DNA from 2 places in the Cytobacillus sp. ABV4_503 genome. Region 2 is predicted to be linked to the other one. Evidence: riboswitches for the same ligand, from Rfam matches in the RefSeq annotation. Region 2 holds a riboswitch; the other holds the start of a gene.
What was found. Region 2 has a riboswitch for S-adenosylmethionine ahead of ACXAD1_RS04615 (homoserine dehydrogenase). Riboswitches for the same ligand answer to the same signal wherever they lie in the genome.

Region 1 (4,902 bases), 3.1 Mb from region 2:
TTTCTTTCGTGAAATCAGCTTCTGACTTCTGCACTGGATGGAACGCAGCTTTCCAATAACGCTTAATATCCATCGGAGCACCGATTTTTTTAGTAAAATAATGGCCAGGCTCCAGCTTATGGATTCCCTCTGACATCGTGTTTGGCTCAGGCACAAACTGATAAGTCAAATAATGCTGGAGGGAGTCATAGTTTAATACATCATTCTGAAGCGCCAATAAAATGCTCTTCTTCTCTGATCCAAAGAACGTGCGGTCTCCCTTATCGTAATAAAAGAAAGGCTTAATCCCAAATGGATCTCTGGCTCCATATAGGGACTGCTCCTGTTTATCCCAAATGACAAACGCAAACATCCCGCGCAATTTTTCAACAGCTCTTTCTTTCATATGGCTGTATAGGGCAATTATGACTTCTGTATCGGAACTTGTTTCAAAGCTTAAGCCAGCTTTGAGAAGTTCTTCACGAAGTTCCACATAGTTATAGATTTCACCATTAAAGATAATCCAATAACGCTCATTCTCGTAAGTCAGCGGCTGGTGCCCGCTTTCAATATCGATAATGCTCAACCGGCGGAAGCCGAATTGAATATGATCATCAAAATAGTATCCTGAATCGTCCGGACCCCGATGGGTAATGATATCATTCATATTTTGGAATTGTTCTTTATCTGCGTCACGGTAATTTTGTGCTTTTTCATGTACACAACCAATAAAACCACACATTATGTACGTCACCTACTCCATTCTATTCTCAATATTTAGATACAGCCTTAACGGCTCCTTTGTCTTAGAAAACATACCCTATAATACTACCACTAATCATTTATAATTAGCACGCGGATTATAAAAAAATATGCTCGGAAAATTAAGCCATTATCCGAAGTTTAAACGATAACATATAATTATAAACGACTAAAGAGCATAAAGACCGAAAAGTGAATTATCACCCTATATGTATAAAGACGCAAAAAAGAAAGCGGGAGTTACATAGTAAATGCAACTCCCGCTTTTTATATTATTGTCTAGCTCCACAAGGAACGCTTCGACAGCTTTATCATCGCACGACTAAAAGCGCTAGCTTTTAGGAGGAGCGCCTACCCCCTCGAGGTCACAAGCCACCCCTCCCCAAAAGGCAAAGGACGCCTTTCCGGGGATGGGGGTCATGCAGACGTTGCCACAGGACGTGGCGTTCTTAGTCTGCGTTCCTTCGTGGGCAAGGCGCTTCCGCTTTTCTATTCAGCTTCAGAACGAAGAATTTCTGCCTTATCTGTACGCTCCCAAGGAAGATCTACATCTGTACGTCCGAAATGTCCGTAAGCAGCTGTCTGCTTGTAAATTGGGCGGCGAAGGCCAAGCATGTTAATAATTCCTGCAGGACGAAGATCAAAATGCTTTCTTACCAGATCAACAAGTACATCTTCGCCCACTTTGCCTGTTCCGAATGTATCAACAGAAATCGATACAGGCTGTGCCACACCGATCGCATAAGCAAGCTGAACCTCAACTTTTTCAGCTAAGCCGGCTGCCACAAGATTCTTAGCTACATAACGAGCAGCATAAGCAGCAGAGCGGTCAACCTTTGTAGGATCCTTACCGGAGAACGCTCCTCCGCCATGACGGGCATATCCGCCGTAAGTATCAACAATGATTTTGCGTCCAGTCAGGCCAGCATCCCCTTGAGGTCCGCCGATAACGAAACGTCCTGTTGGGTTGATGAAGTACTTAGTATTCTCATCGATTAGTTCTTTAGGAACAACCGGGTTAATAACATGTTCCTTCAGATTGCGCTGGATTTGCTCCAGGCTGATCTCAGGGTGGTGCTGAGTAGAAATAACAATTGTGTCAATGCGGACAGGCCTGTCATTTTCATCATACTCAACCGTTACCTGAGTTTTTCCGTCCGGACGAAGGTAAGGAAGGATTTCTTCTTTACGAACTTCAGTCAGGCGGCGGGAAAGTTTATGTGCTAAAGAAATCGGAAGAGGCATAAGCTCTTTCGTTTCGTTGCAGGCAAAACCGAACATTAAGCCCTGGTCTCCTGCACCGATTGCTTCGATTTCCTGATCGCTCATTTGTCCTTCACGTGCTTCAAGGGCCTGGTCAACACCCATTGCAATATCTGCTGACTGCTCATCAATGGAAGTTAAAACTGCACATGTTTCGGAATCAAAACCATATTTAGCACGGGTATAACCGATTTCTTTTACCGTTTCACGAACGATTTTTGGAATATCTACGTATGTAGATGTTGTGATTTCACCTGCAACTAATACAAGTCCAGTTGTTACAGAAGTCTCTGCAGCAACACGGGCATTCGCATCTTTAGCTAAAATCGCATCTAAGATTGCATCAGAAATTTGGTCACAGATTTTATCCGGATGACCTTCAGTAACTGATTCAGAAGTAAACAAACGACGCTTTGTTGACATCTGGCTTCCTCCTTATAAATAGAAAATTGAGCGAGAATTTAGAAATGGGGAAGCGGAAATAACTTTTCCCTGTCATTTCATGGATCTCTGTTTGATACGGAACTCATTCCCTTAGTAGTATGAAATAAACATGGAGTTTTTATTAGAAAAATAGACAGCACTGACCAGAAGCCAGGCACCCATTTTTTCTTTTGCACACTGCAAGCTGCTAAAAACTCACATAAATAGTACATTCCAAAAGCCGTTCATTTCATTGCCTTAAAAGCACAAGCACCCGGTTAGCCCCGACAAGCATAAGACAGTCCCTGGAAGAAGGCGTTCTTTGCCTTCTGCAAGGGAATGGCTTATGACCTCGAGGGGCTGGGTGCTGGAGCTGGATAAAAAATAAAAAACCTTCCCATTAGTGAAAAGGTTGAAAGCAAATCGATTCGCGCCTTTCACTCTTATCGTTCAAGGAATTACGTCCTTGCGTCAGGTTAGCACCTTTGCTGATTATTGCCTTTAGCAGGTTGCTGGGTTTCATAGGGCCTGTCCCTCCACCAGCTCGGGATAAGAGAGTATCCGTTCAAGGTTGAATCATACCGTATTTTATCGAATCATGTCAACAGATTTTCATTATTTTTCACTGTAAGTTTTAAGCATTTAAGATTATGCTCCATGCTTACAGCGAACAGCTTCCGTCGTCACATTTTTTCTTTAGAAATTTATGCCTGTTTTTAGCAATCCATTTATAGATCGGATCGCCCAGCATTGGCGTCAATGGGAGATATAAAAGGAGGCCGATTAAAAAGGATGCAGGAAAGAGGAACAGCAGTCTCCTTACTGCAGAATAACCCCTTTTCACGCCACCCGATGGGGTAATAATATGAAGCTCTCTGCGCAAATCAATCTTGGAAAACGAGAGCGAGTTCGGGATTTTTTCATACTCCTGCAGAGAAATCCATTCCACTTTATTCAGCCAATCGAGTTTTTTAAACATCTTCTTTGTTTCCTTGCATAAGGAACAAGTTCCATCATAGAGGGCAATTGTCTTCATTTTAGATCAGTCCCATGTTAAAATTAACACTTTCTTCTATATTAACATATACCAGTTATAAGGTGATTAAAGTGGATTACTTGTCCAATTATGACATTTTTATAACATGAATAAAAAAATTTCGTAATAGTATAGACTAATCATTTTAATGTGTTATACTAATTTCGAGATGTAATCACTTTCATAAAAAAATCGGGAAAAAGGAAGGTATTCATCAGATGAACTCTGTAAGCATATCAAACGAATTGAGCGAATTACTAAATGGCAGCAACATTCAAGTGCAATTATCCGTTCCTCAGCTTGTGGAAAAAGTATTAAACCGCAATGAAGGGTCCCTTACCTCTACTGGTGCCGTACGCGCTACTACAGGAAAGTATACAGGACGTTCCCCTAAAGATAAATACATTGTTGAAGAAGCATCAAACAAAGATAAAATGGACTGGGGCAGCGTAAACCAGCCTATCTCTGAAGAAGCATTCTCTAATCTTTATAATAAAGTAATCAACTACTTAAAAGAAAAAGAAGAAGTATTTGTTTTCAAAGGCTTCGCAGGTGCTGATAAAAAGCACCGCATGCCAATCCAGGTAATAAATGAATATGCCTGGCACAATCTTTTCGCACATCAGTTATTCATTCGTCCGGCAGAAGACGAGCTATTGGATCATCAATCAGAGTTCACAGTCATTTCTGCTCCTAATTTCAAAGCAGACCCTGCAGTTGACGGCACTAAGTCCGAAACATTCATCATCATTTCATTCGAGCGCCGCACTGTTTTAATTGGCGGTACTGAATATGCAGGCGAAATGAAAAAGTCCATTTTCTCTGTTATGAACTATATGCTTCCAGAAAACGGGATTCTTCCGATGCACTGCTCCGCGAACGTTGGCCGCGAAGGAGATGTCGCTTTATTCTTCGGCTTATCCGGAACAGGGAAAACAACCTTATCTGCAGACCCTAATCGCAAGCTGATTGGTGATGACGAGCATGGCTGGTCTGCAAATGGTGTATTCAATATTGAAGGCGGCTGCTATGCGAAATGCATTAACTTATCCCGTGAGAAAGAACCGCAAATTTTTGATGCTATCCGCTTTGGGGCTGTATTGGAAAATGTGGTGGTAAACAGCGAAACTCGGGTTGCTGATTACGATGACAGCACATTAACTGAAAATACACGTGCGGCATACCAGCTTCAGGCAATCGATAATATTGTTGACCCAAGCATTGCCGGACATCCTAATACAATTGTATTTTTAACAGCTGACGCATTTGGCGTATTGCCTCCAATCTCTAAACTATCAAAAGAGCAGGCAATGTACCATTTCTTAAGCGGCTATACTTCCAAGCTTGCAGGAACTGAGCGCGGCATTACCTCACCGCAGGCTACGTTCTCTACATGCTTTGGATCACCTTTCCTTCCGCTTCCTGCAAACCGTTATGCT
Region 2 (4,902 bases):
AATTAATAAACAGCAAACCGGAAAAACTCTTCAGAACAAAGGGTTTTCCGGTAATTTTCTATTGATATTACCTGGAATTCCTCTGCACCCGTGAATGGATCCAGGTTGATAACTGAAACAGCAGCATGCCGGCCAAAGCTGCAATCAGGATATAAGCCCCGGCAAATACTTTAAGGCCCCCTGTGGCCAATCCGGCAATAATTACAGAGAATTCTCCCCTTGATGATAATGATAATCCCGCCTTTAGAGCTTCCTGTTTCGACAGGCCATACCATTGCCCTCCAAAATACCCTGCAGCAAGCTTGTGAATGATGGACCAGATAACAATAATAACCAGAAGACCGAAAGAAGGAATTTCTTCATTAAACTCAAGCGAAAGCCCGAAATTCAAGAAAAAAAACGGAAGAAACAAATTCCTTACGGGAAGTACAACTTCCTCTGTTTTTTCTTTTACCTCCGTTCCGGCAAGAATGATGCCGGCAAGAAATGCGCCAATAACCTCTGATAGCCCCAGAAATACTGCAAATCCGCCATAGGTAATCGCTACTCCGAGAACAAGAATCAAAAAGGAATCTTCATGAGCAACTTTCTTCATCCAATGCTGGGCTTTATGAAGAACTATTCTGCTCATCCAAACTGCAGCGCCAGCAAGAAGAGAAACCTTTAGAAAAATAAACAGAAAATCTGCAGCGGAGAAACTATTTCCGCCGCTCAGCCCAATCAACACGGTCACTAGTATCGGGGCAGTGAGGTCTTCAAAAATCAGAAGAGAGAGCATATATTCAGAGTCTTTATCTTCAAGGCGATTTTTTGATTCCAGCAGCTTAACAGTAATTGAAGAACTGGTTGCATATACAATTCCAGCAATCAATAAAGAGACAAACATGTTTTGACCTGCAGCATAGGCAATTCCCGCAGTCACTCCCACTCCCAGAAAAACATCCAATAGCCCGGATTTCCAGACTTTCCTTCCATTATTCCTTAATTCACCCACAGAGAATTTTGTGCCAAGCAGAAAGAATAACAGAATTAAGCCAATTTCACCTGCAGTTTCAATTACTTTCGCCTCTTTGTAAAATCCAAAAAAACCGATGCAGGTTCCTAAAATAATATAAATAACAATATCAGGAATCCTTAGGATTTTAATCCCGATTATTGCAGTTATATAAAGGGCAATAAAAATGAGCCCAATTGCAAGAGGCATATTCATATTCCGTTTTTCATCCTTTTCTGAAATTGTATTTTTACGGACTATAAATACCCTCTTTGTTTGAATTTCACTCCTGCCAGTTAGATCCAAAATTAGATAGCATTCATTGCGTATTCCCTTCAAGCATTTCTTTCGGTTATATTTGATTTCGGAAGAATGCTTAATTATTTATAAAGAGAAAATTCGACAGGTACCTGGCACCAATAAAATTTGTCGATAAAAAAACAGGCTATTTTACTGGACTTTTTTTATTAAAGCGTTTATTTTACTATAAAAAGGCAATATTCTATGTATAAGTTTCAATAAAACGGAATGGGATGGTGTTACGATGGCAGACAAGAAAAATGTTAAAACTCCCGGCAAAGATCTCAATATTGGTGCGAATGTTTCATTAAACGGCCTGGTAACAGCTGTTTTTGATAATATGGTCCATGTCCAGATTGGTGCTAAGATTGTAACAGTTCATGTAAAAGACCTTTATTCTGGATTAAATAACCCTTTGTTAAAGAACCAGCAGGCTTAAAGTGAAACTTCAATCAGTGAGGGGGCTTTATACTCCCACTGATTATAAGTTGTGGCCCACAGGACGTGGCGTTTTTAGTCTTTGTTCTGCTGGCGGGCCTTTACGGGCAGTTGGACTCCTACTTATCCTTTTTCGATTCCTCTGAGTCTGGAAAAGGGAGGCTTACTGCCCGTTAGACTGCGATAACATCCACCATCTCTAAACATACCTCAGGAGGGGCAGCTCATAAGCTTGCCCCTCCTGTTTTTTAGCATCATCATATTATACCGGCTGTACCTGCTTATTTTCCTTTGCAGCAGGAGCGTAATCTCCAAGCACCTGATAAGCCTTCAAATATGATGTATCTAATAATGATACAGCTTTCAATGATGCCTTAACGATGAAGGCATCTTTTGAAACTTTGCTGATTGTTTCAAATCCTTCAGGCAATCCCCCTTTATCAGCATCACCAAATATAATCCAAACTGCCTGTTCAAGAACAGTCCCTTCCGAGTCGCCTTCCTCAAAGACTGAAGGAATATCGGCTCTGCCAACATGAATCAGATCTTCAATAATTGCGCTGGCTGTCGGGAACATGCCGGCACCAGGACCCTGCAGGCTGATATTCCCGACAATATCCGCATCAATCGAAACTGCATTTTGCACTCCTTCTACTCTGTACAAGGGATGTGCCTCCACTGTCAGGACCGGTTTTACAGTACAGCGGATAGTATCTTTTTCTCTCTGAATCGATGCTACATGTTTAAATTTCAGGCCCAGGGAATCAGCCAAACGGATTTGCTCAATTGTAATATCAGTAATGCCTTCTCTAACAGATGTTTCCTGCGCCGGTGCTTTCCCGAATACCAGCTCGCTCAGAACAACCGCTTTGTAAAAAGCGTCATATCCTTCTATATCATTTTTCGGATCGGCTTCTGCATATCCTTTTTCCTGCGCTATTTTCAGTGCTTCTTCAAATGATAAGTTCTCCTCGCGCATACTTGTCAAAATGAAATTGGATGTGCCATTTAAAATTCCTTCGATCCGTTCAATCTTGTTGGCATTCAGCAGCTGCTTGATAGTCTGAATTATAGGGATCCCGCCTCCGACTGTTGCTTCAAATCCTAATGATACATTATTTTCTTTTGCGAGCCTCGCAAGCTCACTTCCATGGAATGCAAACATCTCCTTATTTGCTGTAATGACATGGCATCCTCTCGATATGGCCTGGCGCAAATACGTATAGCCTGGTTCCCTGCCAACAATGGCATCAATTACGACATCAAGCTTAGGAAGCTCAATAATATCCTGAAAGTCATCAGTTAAAAGCACCTCATCATCAGGCAAAGAATGCTTACTCACATTTTTGACAAGGATGGCCGAGACCTTCACTTCTTTCCCGAATATCGCCTGGAGCCTTCCCTGATGTTTGCTGATCGTTTCATACACTCCTTTTCCAACTGTTCCAAACCCCAATAGCCCAATCGTTATCGCTGACATTTCACATTCCCCCTGGTTAATATTTAAAGTGCAGAAAACTATAAAAACAAAAAACCCCTTCCGTCTATACAGACAAGAAGGGGTTTGAATTTACGTTCCGTTCATTCCGCCTTCTTATCTTCGGAAAATGTATTCCTCTGAATTTGGCACCGTGCATAAATGCTGGTTGCCGAGGCTTCATAGGGTCAGTCCCTCCGCCTCTCTTGATAAGAAGTTTCAAAGTATTCAATTTATATGAATCATAAACATTTATAAGGACTGCGTCAACCTTTTTTGAAAATTATTTTCTTCAAACGCTCTTACTTTCCTCGAAATCTTCAGTAATGATTTCAAGAAAATGCTTAAGAATTCGGGCAGTCAGCCCCCAAATAACCTTATCTTTAAAATAGTAAAATACTTCTTCTACTTTCCTTGCCTGCCAATTGTAATTTTCACCTCCGGCAATCAAGTCAAATGGAAAATTCTCTTCGGGCTCTACTTTAAAATTCACGTGATACATTTCCGGCTTTACTTTTTTTAGAAATGAAAGAGGGACTGTAAAAACTTCTTCCACTTCATCAGGGTTTGGCTTAATCTGGTCCGGATTATGGATAATGCCTGCATAAGGGTAAATAATTTGACCGAAGGAAATCATGTAATCCAGCGGGGACACATCTGTGATGCTGTCTTCATTCACGCCGAGTTCCTCTGAGGTTTCACGGATAGCCGTATGCTCCTCATCCCTATCTTCCGGATCTATTCTCCCGCCCGGGAAACAGACCTCCCCAGGCTGCCTTCTCATTGTAAGTGAACGCACTTCAAAAAGGACATGTACCTCATTATTTATCTCAACCAACGGAAGCAAAATAGCGAATTTCGAAAATCGCTCACTCCCTAAAATGACTGGGGTCCTGTTACTTAACCTTTTAGCCAGTTTCTCAATCTCCATCTACCCACCTCCAGCAGCAATTCCAATTTATTGGCTATTATCTTTATCATACTGTATTTACTTTGTTTTATTAATTCATATGGCTTGTACCATGTAATGATTCAGGATAGTTTATTCCTTTGTTGACTGTCTGCCCTTCAAAAGAAAAAGAAAGTTTCTCCTCCTGCAATTCAGGGAAATTAGAAAATATAATATGACCTTAGGAGTGAAAATATGAAGAAAAATATATTAGTAGGCGGGTATGATACTCAGGAAGATCTTAAAGTTGCTATTGAAGGGGCCTTGTCAAACGGGTATCAGAAAGACAACCTTGTGATTGTCTCAAAAGATGGAGCGAACCTCGAAAGCTTTGCAGACAATCATGGAGTGAACTTGCGAATAGTCGGATCCCAGGAGCTCGGCAATCAGCGCTTTCTTGATTCAGTGAAAGCCCTTTTTATGGGAGAAGATCCAGCCACAAGTTCAGGAATGGATCCTAATAAAAAAGATGGTACACGGTTTGATGAACATGACTTGGATAAATACGCAAGCATGGTATTTGATGGAAAGTATGTCTTAATCGCGGACTACTATGGGAACTATCCCAATTCCCAGGAGGACAATCAAAGGATCAATGCTGAAGACCCAGAAGGGTATCTCGAAAGCGCTTCAGCCCGGGAAGCTGTCCATGAATCAGATATCAAGACACTGGCAGATAAAACTGGTTACACATGTGCTCTCAATAATCAGGATAATGATCCTGTTCACATTTCACCCAAGTCT

Region 1: linked by a shared signal. The riboswitch ahead of metK (methionine adenosyltransferase) and the one ahead of ACXAD1_RS04615 (homoserine dehydrogenase) in region 2 are both predicted to bind S-adenosylmethionine.

What each region holds. Positions count from the first base shown of each region.
Region 1 covers NZ_JBSWTH010000001.1:3,994,327-3,999,228, forward strand. Annotated here, with positions in the region: gene asnB (asparagine synthase (glutamine-hydrolyzing)) at 1-721, opposite strand, end outside; gene metK (methionine adenosyltransferase) at 1,231-2,427, opposite strand; SAM riboswitch class I at 2,868-2,983, opposite strand; gene ACXAD1_RS20040 (thiol-disulfide oxidoreductase DCC family protein) at 3,089-3,463, opposite strand; gene pckA (phosphoenolpyruvate carboxykinase (ATP)) at 3,682-4,902, shown strand, end outside.
Region 2 covers NZ_JBSWTH010000001.1:892,126-897,027, reverse strand. Annotated here, with positions in the region: gene ACXAD1_RS04625 (cation:proton antiporter) at 68-1,210, opposite strand; gene ACXAD1_RS04620 (hypothetical protein) at 1,539-1,733, shown strand; gene ACXAD1_RS04615 (homoserine dehydrogenase) at 1,995-3,212, opposite strand; SAM riboswitch class I at 3,324-3,425, opposite strand; gene ACXAD1_RS04610 (NUDIX hydrolase) at 3,502-4,140, opposite strand; gene ACXAD1_RS04605 (general stress protein) at 4,354-4,902, shown strand, end outside.